3 regions of the Pseudobutyrivibrio sp. LB2011 genome follow, and region 1 is predicted to be linked to each of the others. Evidence: predicted binding sites of a transcription regulator. Region 1 holds the regulator's gene; each other region holds the start of a gene.
What was found. Region 1 encodes Rex, which represses fermentation and respiration genes when NADH is low (regulators of the CRP and FNR family bind a similar motif). Its sites were predicted from a motif close to ATTGTTAANTANTTAACAAT; they were not measured.
Positions count from the first base shown of each region.

Region 1 (5,112 bases):
ATCATCCCTGAGGACAAGATGATTGAAGCTATCTACAAGTGTCATGATGTTAACCAGACAGTTATCGCATTCATCGATGAGATGGTTAAGGAATGCGGTAAGCCAAAGCATGAGTACACATCATGCGCAATTCCTGAGGAGCTCTTCGCAAAGATGAAGGAAATCGTTACTCCTGAGGAGATGGAAGGTGCTGTATTCACAGACGAGAAGCAGGTTCGTGAGGAGAATATCCGTCAGATCACTGAGCGTCTTGAAGAAGCATTTGCTGATAACGAAGAATGGCTTGCTGTTCTTGGTGAGGCAATTTACCAGTACGAGAAAAAGACAGTACGTAAGATGATTCTTAAGGATCACAAGCGTCCAGATGGTCGTGAGATCACACAGATTCGTCCACTTGCTGCAGAAGTAGATATTATTCCACGTGTTCATGGTTCATCTATGTTCACTCGTGGACAAACACAGATTTGCGATGTTGTAACTCTTGCTCCTCTTTCAGAGGCTCAGAAGATCGACGGTCTTGATGCTTTCGTTACTGAGAAGAGATACATGCATCACTATAACTTCCCTGCATACTCAGTAGGTGAGACAAAGCCTTCTAGAGGACCAGGACGTAGAGAAATTGGACACGGTGCACTTGCAGAGAGAGCACTTCTTCCAGTACTTCCTACACCAGAAGAATTCCCATATGCAATTCGTGCTGTATCTGAGACATTCGAGTCAAACGGTTCTACATCAATGGCTTCAACATGTGCTTCATGTATGTCACTTATGGCAGCTGGTGTACCTATCAAGGCTATGGTTGCAGGTATTTCTTGTGGTCTTGTTACAGGCGATACAGATGACGATTTCGTTCTTCTTACAGATATCCAGGGTCTTGAAGATTTCTTCGGCGATATGGACTTCAAGGTTACAGGTACAAAAGAAGGTATCACAGCTATCCAGATGGATATCAAGATTCACGGTCTTACACGTCCAATCGTTGAGGGTGCTATCGCTCGTTGCCGTGAGGCTAGATTCTTCATCATGGACAACTGCATGAGCAAGGCAATCGCTGAGCCACGTAAGGAAGTTGGCGAGTATGCTCCAAAGATTATCCAGCTTTCAATTGATCCAGAAAAGATCGGTGATGTTGTTGGTCAGCGTGGTAAGACAATCAACGAAATCATTGCTAGATGTGATGTTAAGATTGATATTACAGATGACGGAAACGTTTCAATCTGTGGTACAGATGCTGCAAAGATGGATGAGGCTAAGAGAATGATTGAAATCATTACAACTGATTTTGAGCAGGGTCAGATCCTCACAGGTAAAGTTGTAAGCATCAAGGAATTCGGTGCATTTATCGAGTTCGCTCCAGGCAAGGAAGGAATGGTTCACATTTCTAAGATTGCTAAGGAAAGAATTGACAGAGTAGAAGATGTTCTTACTCTTGGTGATACTGTTAAGGTTGTATGCCTTGGCAAGGACAAGATGGGACGCATCAGCTTCTCTATTAAGGATGTTCAGTAAAATTAGATTTTATTTGGCGCCTGACATTAGTCAGGCGCATTTTTTAAGGAAAAACTATGTTACTTAATGTTTCGCATATTTTTAAATCATTTGGTGAAGATGGCATTATAAAAGATGCCACTTTTACAGTAGATGAGGGTTCTAAAGTAGCTATCGTTGGTAACAACGGAACGGGAAAGTCTACGCTATTGAAAATAATAGTTGGAGATTTACCAGCGGACAGTGGCGAAGTTACTCTTAAAAAAGATGCTACTATGGGCTATCTGGCTCAGTATCAGGAAGATTCTTTCGGTAGTAGCATTTTAGATACAGTACTTAGTGCACGTGAAGATTTGCTTTCCATGGAAAAACGTCTTTCAGACATGGAAATGGAGATGTCAAACCTTGATAGTAAAGATGCTGCGACATTTATGGAAAGTTATCATAAGTTACAGCATCAATTTGATTTATTAGGTGGATATACATTCCGTTCGGAAGCTGTAGGCATATTGAAAGGCCTTGGTTTTGAAGGGGATGATTTAAATAAAAGCATGAATGAGCTTTCTGGTGGTCAGAAGACGCGAGTTAGTTTGGGACGTCTTCTTGCATCATCACCAGATTTGCTTCTATTAGACGAGCCTATAAACCATTTGGATTTGAATTCAATCGTGTGGTTGGAAGGATATTTATCTTCATATAAAGGCGCAGTTGTAATTGTTGCTCATGATCGATATTTCCTTGATAAAATTGTAGATCATGTTGTTGATTTATCCTACGGACGCACTAGTGTATATACAGGAAATTATACAGCTTTTTCTGAGCAAAAGGCTTTATATCAGCTCACATATGAGCGCAGCTATGAAAAGCAGCAAAAGGAAATAGAACACCAGAAAGCTGTTATAGAAAAGCTTCAATCCTTCAACAGGGAAAAATCCATTAAAAGAGCTGAAAGCAGAAAGAAAATGCTTGATAAGATTGATATTATGGATGCCCCTGATAAGGATATGCCTAGAATGCGACTTACCCTTGAGGTGGAAAAGGAAAGTGGCAAGGATGTTTTAGATTTTTCTCATGTGACAAAATCATATGATGATAAAAATATCTTTTCAGACTTATCATTTGAGGTTCACAAAGGGGATAGAATTGCCATTTTAGGTGATAATGGTACAGGAAAGACTACAATCCTTAAGTGTATCAATGGCCTTACAGATTTTGAATCAGGAGAGATTCGCTTTGGGGCAAATGTTACTGTTGGATATTATGACCAGGAGCAGCAAGGACTTACTGAGTCAAACACTATCTTCAGTGAGCTTCATGACGCTTATCCATATCTTACAGAGACACAGGTTAGAAACACATTAGCTGCATTTATGTTTACAGAGGATGATGTTTTTAAACGCATTAGCGAGTTATCCGGTGGAGAGCGAGGACGTGTTTCTCTTGCAAAGCTTATGCTTTCTAAGTCTAATCTTTTAATCCTTGATGAGCCTACAAACCATCTTGATATGGATTCGAAAGAAATGCTCGAGGAAGCACTTAACGAATATGATGGAACTTTGCTTTATGTAAGTCACGATAGATATTTTGTTAACCGTACTGCAAATATGATTCTTGAACTTTCAGATGGTCATTTTACAAAGTACCTTGGCAATTACGATGATTATATTGCAAAGAAGGAACAACTTTCTGCAGCAAATGTTGTTTCAACCCAGGAATCTGTAGCAGATTCTAACGCTACAGCAGCAAAGCTTGATTTTAAAGAACAAAAGAGAATTGAGGCAGAAAAGAGAAAGCTTCAAAACAAAATCTCAAAAATCGAAGAAGAGATAGAAAAACTAGAAGAAAAAAAGGCAAAGATTCAAGACGAATTCTTAAAGCCAGAGAATATGACAAATTCTGCAAAACTCAACGAATTAACTGCAGAACAGAATGAAATAGATTCAAAACTGGAAGATTTATATTCTCAGTGGGAGGAGTTAAGTTTATCTTAAGCATTTATTAAGTCTTTGTTAAAATCTTGACATAGTTTTTGTGTGATTTTATAATTAAGATTGAAAATTGTAATTAGGAGGTATATGGTTTGGATAAACAGATTTCACAAGCAGTCATCAGAAGACTTCCTAGGTACTACAGATATTTGGGCGAACTTTTAGACGATGGTGTTGAAAGAATTTCATCAAATGATTTAAGCAAGAGAATGCATGTTACAGCATCTCAGATTAGACAGGATCTTAACAACTTTGGTGGTTTTGGCCAGCAGGGTTATGGATATAATGTTGCATATTTACATGATGAAATCGGAAATATCTTGGGAGTTAACGAAACACATAATGTTATCGTTATTGGCGCTGGTAACTTAGGCCAGGCTATTGCAGGTTATGTTAAATTTGAGCGTGTAGGCTTCAAAATTATTGGATTATTCGATGTTAATCCTGAGCTTAAAGGAAAGTTGGTTAGAGACATTCCTGTTCAGATGCTTGATGAGCTTCCAGAATTCATTAAGCATAATGATGTTGAGATTGCAGCTTTGACATTGCCAAAGTCAAACGCCAGATCTACAGCTTTAAAGCTTGTTTCTCTTGGTGTTCATGCAATTTGGAACTTTGCTCACGTTGATTTAGATGATATTCCTGATGTTATTATAGAGAATGTTCATTTATCAGATAGTTTGATGCAACTTTCTTATAACATTACTCAACAGAAGTAGGTGAATGTATATGGCGGACAGGGATTTTACAACTGCCATTTCCAAAATCAAGGTCCCTATGCTTATTTTGGATCAGAAATGGCATAGACTTTTTGCTTTAGGTGGAAAGCCAGAACAGGTTAAAGAGCTTGAAAAGCAGGAAAATGACTTACTGAAACGTGAGGCTGAGCTTAAAAAGGAACTTAAGGATCTTAAGAAAGTCAAAGAAAACTTGATGGCTTCAGTCATGTCCAATATGGAAGGAACTTCAGATTTAGTTTCTAAGAAGTTGGATGATGATAAAAGACTTTTGGAAGAATGCAAAGAACGTATTCAGTCAAATGAAGACGAGCTTAGCGAGCTTCCACAGCAGACAGATGATGTTAATCGAGAATTGATGTTGGCTACTATGGATTATTGCTATGACAAACTTCGCACTAATTCCACAGAAGCTGAGGAAATCACTAACTGGATTAAGGATGTCAGGGTTCAGCTTAAGAAAAACGTTATTCGCAAGCATAATCGTGAGATTAACAATAAAGAGATTTATTCATATATGCATGATGTTTTTGGTATGGAAGTGCTAAATCTGTTTGATATGCAGAATGGGGATTTCTATATCGGAACAATCGACGACAAGGGCGAACCTGTTAAAACACCTTCAGACAAGCAGGATGAAAACGACAAAACAGACTTATCTGATATCCAGCTTGAAGAAGTTGATTTGGAGGCAGTTTCCAAAGAATCAAAAGAAGATACAGAGGAAGCAGAGTCTTCCGCAGACGAATAGAATTCACTGTTTTTTAAAAGACTAAACACTATAATGTTTAGTCTTTTTCTTATATATATGGTATCATTATTAGTGTGATAATTTACGTATTTCGAGAAAGGAGTATTTATGGAAGACGGGTCCAATCCCTATTTAATTATTTTTTTAT
Region 1 is NZ_JNJS01000001.1:482,385-487,496, forward strand. Features, by position in the region: gene T375_RS02195 (polyribonucleotide nucleotidyltransferase) at 1-1,509, shown strand, start outside; gene abc-f (ribosomal protection-like ABC-F family protein) at 1,566-3,479, shown strand; gene T375_RS02205 (redox-sensing transcriptional repressor Rex) at 3,569-4,195, shown strand; gene T375_RS02210 (hypothetical protein) at 4,206-4,964, shown strand.

Region 2 (5,112 bases), on a different contig from region 1:
GCTTGCGCTTGAGACAGCTATTGCACTTTAATTTAATATGAGTATTATGAAGTCACTTTTAATAGTGACTTCATTTTTTATGAAAAAAGGGGGAATTACCATGGGGCAGATTAGTATTACATCAAAGTTTTGGGGAAGATATCGCGGACTTGTAAGGACAGAAATGATTCCTTTTCAGTGGAGCGTTTTAAACGACCAGGCGGATATCGTTATTGAGAAGGAAAGAAACGACGATTCAATCCCAAACGAGAAAAGCCATGCAATTGCTAATTTTAAAATTGCAGCAGGACGAGAAAAAGGAACACATTATGGTTGGACTTTTCAGGACAGTGATGTGTATAAATGGTTGGAGGCCGTAGCATACTCCCTTAGGGAAAAAATGAATCCTGAGCTTGAGGCTAAAGCACTGGAAGTTATTGATTTAATAGCTGATGCTCAAGAAGAGGATGGATACTTAGATACTTACTTTTCAATCTTGGGATTGGATAGTAGATACAAAAGATTAGCAGGCAGCCATGAGCTATATTGTATGGGTCATTTTATTGAGGCTGCAGTGGCTTATCATGATGCTACAGGAAATGAAAAAGTACTTAATGTAGCAAAGAAATGTGCTGATAATATTGATGCGAACTTTGGGCCAGAGGACGGAAAAATTCATGGCTATGATGGACATGAGGAAATCGAAATAGGCTTGCTGAGATTATACAGAGCAACAGAAGAAAAACGCTATTTGAATTTGGCAAAGTACTTCTTGCTTGAAAGAGGAAAGAATCCTCAGTTTTTCAAAGAGCAGGCAAAGAAATATGATGGTCCTAATGCGTTAAATGGAATTGAGAACATGCCTGACACATATTTCCAAAATCATAAACCAATACTTGAACAGGAAACTGCTGAAGGTCATGCCGTTAGACTGGTATATATGTGTACTGCACTTGCAGATTTAGCTGCAGAAACAGGAGATAAAGAAATCTTCGAAGCATGTAAACGTCTTTGGAAAGACGTTGTAGAAAAGCGAATGTTCATTACAGGAGGTATTGGATCTACTGTTATAGGAGAGTCATTTACACTTGATTATGATTTGCCAAATGACACCATGTACTGTGAAACCTGCGCTGCAATTGGACTAATTTTCTTTGCAAGACAAATGCTTAGAATAGAGCCAGACAGTGAATATGCAGAGGTTATGGAAAGAGCACTGTACAACTGCGCGTTGGCTGGAATGGCACTTGATGGTAAACATTTCTTCTATGTAAACCCTCTTGAAGTAAATCCTAAAAAGTCAAAGCTGGATCCTACCAAAAGTCATGTAAAGCCTGTTCGTCCAGCATGGCTTGGATGTGCTTGTTGTCCACCAAATCTGGCAAGAATGATTACATCGCTTGATGACTATATCTATACAGTTAAGGAGAACGGAATTCTGCTTAATCAGTATATTGATTCTGAGTCTCACATCAACGTTGGAAACAACTATGTGGAAATAACACAGGAGACTGAGTTCCCTTGGGACGAAACTGTGAAAGTCTCTGTTAAGAATTCAGGGGCTGATAGAATCAGATTTGGAATTAGAATTCCAAGTTGGGCAGACGAAAAGTGTCTTATAGTTGATGGAAAAGAAGTACCTATAAATACTGATCAAGGCTATCAATATTTGGAATTGGAAGCTAATGAAAAAGTCAGCATGGTTCTAAAGTTTAAAATGTCTGTAAGACGTTATTATTGTAATCCACTTGTATCTGAGAACAATGGCAAAGTTGCAATCGGACGTGGCCCTTTCATCTATTGCATTGAAGGAGTCGATAATGGTGACAATCTAAATAATATTAGTTTACCTGCTGACAATAAGCTTGAATATCATTTTGACGAAAAGCTTTTGAATGGTGTAGGTGTTATTGAGGGGGAAGCTGAAAGACTTGTAGTTGATAACGGTAATTCACTATACTTCACAGAAACAATAAAGAAAGAAAACACAAAGATTAAGTTTATTCCATATTATGCATGGGCAAATAGAGGCGAAAACGAGATGCAGGTATGGATTAGAGAATAATAGCATGTTCGAATTTATAATAAATTTTCACATGCATAGACACAATTCGGAAACCGCAATTTAAAATTGCGGTTTCCTTTTTAACGAAAATAAGCCATTTCTTGATAATTATTTAACGAGCGGAGTGTGAGAATTGAGCAACTTGGTGATGAATATTCTGAAAGTTACCATTTACATAGTAAAGTATGACAAAAATTCTCATTGAAATGAAATTGGAGTTGTGTTAATATTTTCACAACGACGGCGAGAGGTGAGCGCTTTTTTTTTGAAGAGGTTCGTTAAAAAATTAACAGTTTTAAAAGCTGATAATTGTGGAATTTTGACAAAAGAAGGTACTTATCTATACCGAAAACAAATTATTTCTACAAAGGAGAAAGAAAAAATGGGAAAAAAAGTAGTTATTGCTAGCGCATGTAGAACAGCCATTGGTACAATGGGCGGATCACTTAGCAACACTCCAGCAGTAGACTTAGGTGCTATCGTAATTAAGGAAGCAGTTAAGAGAGCTGGAATCAAGCCAGAGGACGTAGAGCACGTATACATGGGATGCGTTATCCAGGCAGGTTTAGGACAGAACGTTGCTCGTCAGGCAGCTATCAAGGCTGGTCTTCCAAACGAGACAACAGCTGTTACTACAAACGTTGTTTGTGGTTCAGGTCTTAACTGTGTTAACCAGGCAGCTCAGATGATCATCGCTGGTGACGCTGATGTTGTTGTAGCTGGTGGTATGGAGAACATGTCACTTGCTCCATTCGCACTTCCAAATGGTCGTTTCGGTTACAGAATGACATGGCCATCAAACAGCCAGGGTGCTTTAGTAGATACAATGGTAAAGGATGCTCTTTGGGATGCATACAATGATTATCACATGATCAAGACAGCAGATAACGTAGCTGAGCAGTGGAAGCTTACAAGAGAAGAGCTTGATGAGTTCGCAGTTAACTCTCAGAACAAGGCTTGCAAGGCTATCGAAGCTGGTGCATTCAAGGATGAGATCGTTCCTGTAGAAATTAAGAAGAAGAAGGAGACAATCCTTTTCGATACAGATGAAGGCCCAAGACCTGGTACAACAATGGAAGGTCTTGCTAAGCTTAAGGCTCTTTATCCAAACGGAGTTGTTACAGCTGGTAATGCTTCAGGTATCAACGATGGTGCAGCTGCACTTGTTGTTATGTCTGAGGAGAAGGCTAAGGAACTTGGTGTTAAGCCACTTGCTACATGGGTAGCTGGTGCACTTGGCGGATGCGCTCCAGAAATCATGGGTGTTGGTCCAGTTCCAGCAACAAAGAAGGCTCTTGCTAAGGCAGGTCTTACAATTGATGATCTTGATGTATACGAAGCAAACGAAGCATTCGCTGCTCAGTCAGTAGCAGTTGGTAAGGAGCTTGGCTTCGATCTTAACAAGCTCAATCCAAACGGTGGTGCTATCGCTCTTGGACATCCAGTAGGAGCTTCAGGTGCTCGTATTCTTGTAACATTACTTTACGATATGATTCACAACCCAGAGTACAAGAAGGGTCTTGCTACTCTTTGCATCGGTGGCGGAATGGGTTGCGCAACTATCGTAGAAAAATATGAAGGTTAATTAGGAGGATAATAAAATGAAAGTAGGCGTAATTGGCGCAGGTACAATGGGCCAGGGCATTGCTAAGGCATTTGCTATGGTTGATGGTTATGAAGTAGCTCTTTGCGATATTAAGCAGGAGTGGGCAGAAGGCGGAAAGGACAAGATTGCTAAAGGTTATGCAAGACTTGTTGAAAAAGGCAAAATGGAGCAGGCAGCTGTAGATGCTATCTTAGCTAAGATTACTCCAGGTCTTAAGGAAGACCTTTGCAAGGATTGCGACCTCATCGTAGAGGCTGCTTTCGAGAATATGGAAGTTAAGAAGACAACATTCAAGGAGCTTGACGAAATCGCTAAGCCTGAGTGCATCTTCGCTTCAAACACATCTTCACTTTCTATCACAGAAATCGGAAATGGTCTTAACCGTCCAATGATCGGTATGCACTTCTTCAATCCTGCAGATAGAATGAAGCTTGTAGAAGTTATCGCTGGTGTTAACACACCTGCTGAGACTGTAGAGACAATCAAGAAGATTTCTGAGGAAATCGGAAAGACTCCTGTACAGGTTAACGAGGCTGCTGGTTTCGTAGTAAACCGTATCCTTATCCCAATGATCAACGAAGCTGCTTTCATCAAGATGGAAGGTGTTTCAGATATCGCTGGTATCGATGCAGCTATGAAGCTTGGTGCTAACCATCCAATGGGACCACTTGAGCTTGGTGATTTCATCGGTCTTGATATTTGCCTTGCAATCATGGACGTTCTTTACAACGAAACAGGTGACAGCAAGTATCGTGCTTGCCCACTTCTTCGTAAGATGGTTCGTGGTGGTAACCTTGGCTGCAAGTCTGGTAAGGGATTCTACGTATACAACGCAGACCGTACTAAGACAGCTGTAGACGCACAGTAATTCGTAATTAAGCCAGATTAGGCTTTATGTAAATTAAATTGAATTCATTACTACAGAGTAAAAATAGCCTGTAGCTGACAAGCTCTGATAATTCTCAAGCGAGACATTTAGTCGAGCGGAGAATTCATCAGTCTTGTAAGTGTAACAGGCGAGAGAATAACTAAAGTAATGAATTCTAACAATAAATTAAGGAGATTCAGATCATGGATTTTACATTAGATAAAAAGCATGAGATGGCTAGACAGTTATTCAGAGATTTCGCTCAGAATGAAGTTAAGCCAGTTGCTCAGGAAATTGATGAGACAGAGTGCTTCCCACGTGAGAACGTTGAGAAGATGATGAAGTATGGCTTCATGGGTATTCCAGTACCAAAGGAGTACGGCGGACAGGGATGTGATGTTCTTACATACATCATGTGCGTAGAGGAGCTTTCAAAGGTTTGCGGTACAACAGGTGTTATCGTTTCAGCACATACATCACTTTGCTGCGATCCTATTCTTACATATGGTACAGAAGAGCAGAAGCAGAAGTACTTAGTTCCACTTGCAAGTGGTAAGAAGCTTGGTGCATTCGCACTTACAGAGCCAGGCGCTG
Region 2 is NZ_JNJS01000002.1:377,384-382,495, forward strand. Features, by position in the region: gene deoD (purine-nucleoside phosphorylase) at 1-31, shown strand, start outside; gene T375_RS05280 (glycoside hydrolase family 127 protein) at 101-2,044, shown strand; gene T375_RS05285 (acetyl-CoA C-acetyltransferase) at 2,427-3,629, shown strand; gene T375_RS05290 (3-hydroxyacyl-CoA dehydrogenase family protein) at 3,646-4,518, shown strand; gene T375_RS05295 (acyl-CoA dehydrogenase) at 4,722-5,112, shown strand, end outside.
Region 2: the regulator Rex is predicted to act here: its motif matches at 2,145-2,164, upstream of T375_RS05285 (acetyl-CoA C-acetyltransferase).

Region 3 (5,112 bases), on a different contig from region 1:
AGTTTGCACCTAGGATTTCTTTTGCATTTTTTATTCTTTCCGCAGTTGGTGATTCTACGCCTTCAAGGCGATATGGTATGCCTAGCTCAGCATACTTTGGAACTCCCAGACTGTGGTATGGAAGAACCTCTACACGCTCTACAGTTTTTAGTGTATCAATGAATTCTCGTGTACGATGGAGCAGTTCATCATTATCACTTCCACCAGGAACAAGCACATGTCTAATCCAAATTTTTACACCCATATCAGAGATTTCTTTTGCCATCTGAAGGATATTGTCATTAGGCACCCCTGTGAGCTTCTTATGCTCCTCAGGATCGATGTTTTTGATATCAAGCATAACAGTGTCGGTAACGCTCATTAACTCCTTCCATTTGCTGTAAAATGGCTCTTCATGAGTGAATGGCTGGCCGGCAGTATCAAGGCAAGTGGTGATACCTTTAGCTTTGGCTTTCTTAAATAAATCCAACACAAAATCAATCTGAAGAAGTGGCTCGCCACCGCTGACAGTGATTCCTCCATCCTTCTTCCAGTAAGGCTTGTAGCGAAGAGCTTTCTCAAGGACCTGATCTGCAGTATACTGCTCGCCCTGATGCTCAGCCCATGTCTCTGGGTTGTGGCAAAAAGCACAGCGCATCTTGCATCCATTTAAGAATATTATATAACGAACTCCAGGGCCATCAACGGCCCCGAAGCTCTCAAATTTATTTATATAACCAAGTATTTCACGCATTATAGTGCCTCGTGGCAAGTACGTGCGATAACGTCCATCTGCTGTTCCTTAGTAAGGTCGATGAACTTAACAGCGTATCCAGATACACGGATTGTGAAGTTAGCGTACTCTGGCTTCTCTGGATGCTCCATAGCATCGATAAGCTTTTCTTTACCGAATACGTTAACGTTGAGGTGATGAGCACCCTGATCGAAGTATCCGTCAAGTACGTTAACAAGGTTGTTAACACGCTCTTCCTCTGAGTGTCCAAGGGCACCTGGGTTGATTGTCTGTGTATTAGAGATTCCGTCAAGTGCTTCTTCATATGGAAGCTTAGCTACTGAGTTAAGTGAAGCAACAAGACCGTTCTTCTCTGCACCGTATGCTGGGTTAGCACCTGGTGAAAGTGGCTCGCCTGCTGGTCTTCCGTCTGGAAGAGCACCTGTTGCCTTACCGTATACAACGTTTGATGTAATTGTAAGGATAGATGTTGTAGGCTCTGAATCTCTGTATGTGTGGATGTGACGAAGCTTAGTCATGAATGTTCTAAGAAGCCATACAGCAATCTCATCAGCTCTGTCATCATCGTTACCGTAACGTGGGAAGTCACCTTCGATTTCGAAATCCTTTGTGATTCCATTCTCATCACGGATAGCCTTAACCTTTGCGTACTTGATAGCTGAAAGTGAATCTACACAGTGTGAGAATCCAGCGATACCTGTAGCAAATGAACGGCGTACGTGTGTATCAATAAGTGCCATCTGGCAAACTTCATAGTAATACTTATCATGCATGTAGTGAATCATGTTGAGTGCACCAACATACATGTGAGCTAACCAATCCATCATCTGATCAAACTTGTGCATAACCTCGTCGTAATCAAGGTACTCAGATGTGATAGGTGTGTACTCAGGACCAACCTGATCATGTGACTTCTCATCAACACCACCATTGATAGCGTAAAGAAGACACTTAGCAAGGTTTGCACGAGCACCGAAGAACTGAAGCTCCTTACCTGTTTCTGTAGCAGATACACAGCAGCAGATTGAGTAATCATCGCCCCATGTAACTCTCATAACATCATCGTTCTCGTACTGGATAGAAGATGTGTTTACAGAAATCTTTGCAGCGTACTTCTTGAAGCTTTCAGGAAGACGGCTAGAGTACATAACTGTAAGGTTTGGCTCTGGTGAAGGACCCATGTTTTCAAGTGTGTGAAGGAATCTGTAGCAAGTCTTTGTAACCTGGTGACGTCCATCAAGACCGATACCACCAACTTCAAGTGTAGCCCAAACTGGGTCACCTGAGAATAACTGGTTGTAAGACTCGATACGAGCAAACTTAACCATACGGCACTTCATTGTGAAGTGATCTATGATTTCCTGTGCCTCAGACTCTGTGATAACACCGTTTGCAAGGTCACGTGTCATGTAGATATCAAGGAATGTAGAAACACGTCCTACTGACATAGCAGCACCGTTCTGAGTCTTGATAGCTGCAAGGTAACCAAAGTATAACCACTGAGCAGCTTCCTTAGCGTTTGCAGCTGGCTTAGAAATATCAAAGCCGTAAGAAGCAGCCATTTCCTTCATGCCCTTAAGAGCGTTAATCTGGTCTGTGATTTCCTCGCGAAGCTGGAAGTCATAACGTCTCATACCCTGACGATTTGTGTTAGCGAAGTCAATCTGCTTCTTTTCGATAAGGTAATCGATACCGTAAAGAGCAACTCTTCTGTAATCGCCTACGATACGACCACGGCCGTATGTATCAGGAAGACCTGTAAGAATTTTATTGTGACGAGCTTTCATAATCTCTGGTGTGTAGATATCGAAAACTCCCTGATTGTGTGTTTTGTGATAAACAGTAAAGATTTCGTGAAGCTTCTCGCTTGGCTCATAACCGTACATTCTGCAAGACTGCTCAGCCATTTTAATACCACCGTATGGCATGAAAGCTCTCTTAAGAGGCTTGTCTGTCTGAAGACCAACGATTTGTTCAAGATCCTTTGTGTCCTCGGAAATGTAACCTGGGCCATAAGAAGTAAGAGATGAAACAATTTCTGTTTCCATGTCTAAAACGCCGCCCTTAGCACGCTCAGCTGCCTGAAGTTCCTGAAGCTTACCCCAAAGTGTGTTAGTAGCATCTGTAGGACCTGCTAAGAAAGACTCATCTCCATCATAAGGAGTGTAGTTGTTCTGGATGAAGTCACGTACGTCAACGTTATCTTTCCAAACGCGACCGACGAAACCATTCCATTGTGCGAAATCATGATTTGCCATTGATTTGTTTCCCTTTCTGTTTATAAAAATATAAAAATTTATAGTTCTGTTTGTAAGCTAAGTGGAAGCCTTACAAACGCCGGCTAGTGGGGTTATATTAGCCACAATTTGGACAGTTAGTTGTGTCTAACAATCTAGCCTCTAATAATATACCATAGGAGTGACAAAAAATTCACAATGTATTAAAATAAAAACATTTTTGGATGTATTTCTGCAAAAACAAATTGCGTGTGATTTATTATTTATGGCTTTTGTATAGTAGAGATTTTTTTGGTACAATGAATTCACATTAATTTACAAAGTTTGGAGATAAATTTGGCTACAAATAATACAAGTACAAAAAACAAAGTAAAAGGGCCTAGTCAGACTGCTCCTGCAGGATACAAAGGCAAGAATCAAGCATTCCTTGATGCGGAATATCTTAGTGCGAGATATAAAAAGAGTTCCATCGAGGATGTTATTTCTGTGGGCGTAATTATTACAAACCCAGCCCATGAGGAGCTTGATAGATTCTACTCAACAGTTCAGCTAAGACCTGGCCATAAGTTACCGCCGCTTATTACTGAGCTCACTGGTCTTACCAATGAAGATTTAGAGGACGCTCCAGCTTACGAGGATGTTATGACTGAGCTTATCACTCGCATTCGTAAGTTTCAGGTTGGAAAAATCTGCGTTTGGGGCGGAGATAAAAACAGCTTTCAAAGAGATTACGAATCCAGAAATCTGGAAAAGCCACTTAAGCGAAGCGTTGCAAAGTTTATCAGCACTTTTGACAATATTCAAAAAGAAGTCAGCTTGGATGTTACTGGAGGTTTAGATGCAAATCTTTCCCTTGCAGATATGAAAACAATCTGTGGCCTTGGCGGTCATGTGGAGCATAACGCTCTTGCAGATGCTGAAGACATGCTTAACTGCATCAGAATCATCGAACAGGATCAGATGAAGTACGATGGAGTACGAGCAGCTGAATATAAAAAGTTCAGAGGCGAATACGTTAAAAATAGAAGCTTTGGTGATGTGGAAGAGGATGATGAGCTAATCATCGATTCTAAGATAGGTACTGATTTCTTGGAAGAATTAAAGCGTAAAGGCTTCCACGAGAATCCAAAGACAAAAGCTTTTATGGATGATTTAGGATTCTTACTCGGTCAGGGAAATGTATATATGGGTACTTTCTCTGAGATGATGGAAGAAAAGTCTAAGGAGATATAAAATGGGAAAACAAAAGTGGAAAGCAGGTAATATGATTTATCCACTTCCAGCTGTAATGATTACATGCCGAGATAAGGAAGGGAATGATAATGTGTTTACTGTTGCATGGACAGGAACAGTATGTACCAATCCGCCTATGGCATACATTTCAGTTAGGCCTAGCAGATACTCATACAATATGATAAAAGAGACAGGTGAATTTGTAATCAACTTGACTACAGAGGAGCTTGCTTTTGCTACAGATTTCTGTGGTGTCAAAAGTGGTAGGGATGTAGATAAGTTCGAAGCTTGCGGCCTTCACAAGGAAATGGCTGATGAAGTCAATGTTCCTATGCTAGTTGAATCGCCAGTCAACATCGAGTGTAGGGTGAGAGAAGCACATGAATATGGTAGCCATACTATGTTCGTTGCAGATGTTCTTGCTGTGCACGCAGATGAGAAATATATGAATGAAACAGGAAAGTTTCAATTGGAAGAATCAGAGCCATTGGCATATTGCCATGGCACTTATTTTGGCCTTACAAAACCAAAGGGTACCTTTGGTTACTCTATAAAAAAGAAAGAAGGAAAGAAAAAATGAACAAGACAGTAAGAGGACTATTTGAATTTATAGAGGAGAGCCCATCTCAGTTTCACGTTGTGGCAAACGAGAGACAGAGATTTTTAGATGCTGGTTTCGTAGAGTTAAACGAAGCTAAAGAGTGGAAAATCGAGCTTGGTAAGAACTATTTCGTTACAAGAAACGGTTCATCAATTCTTGCATTCAGAATGCCTAAGGATTCACTTAAGAGCTTCATGATTATGGCTTCACACAGCGATTCACCAACATTCAGAATCAAAGAACAGCCAGAAATGAAAGAGGGCCACTATGTAAAGCTTAACACAGAAAAGTACGGCGGAATGCTTATG
Region 3 is NZ_JNJS01000004.1:136,783-141,894, forward strand. Features, by position in the region: gene pflA (pyruvate formate-lyase-activating protein) at 1-733, opposite strand, end outside; gene pflB (formate C-acetyltransferase) at 733-2,991, opposite strand; gene T375_RS08055 (exonuclease domain-containing protein) at 3,307-4,203, shown strand; gene T375_RS08060 (flavin reductase family protein) at 4,205-4,783, shown strand; gene T375_RS08065 (M18 family aminopeptidase) at 4,780-5,112, shown strand, end outside.
Region 3: the regulator Rex is predicted to act here: its motif matches at 3,151-3,170, upstream of pflB (formate C-acetyltransferase).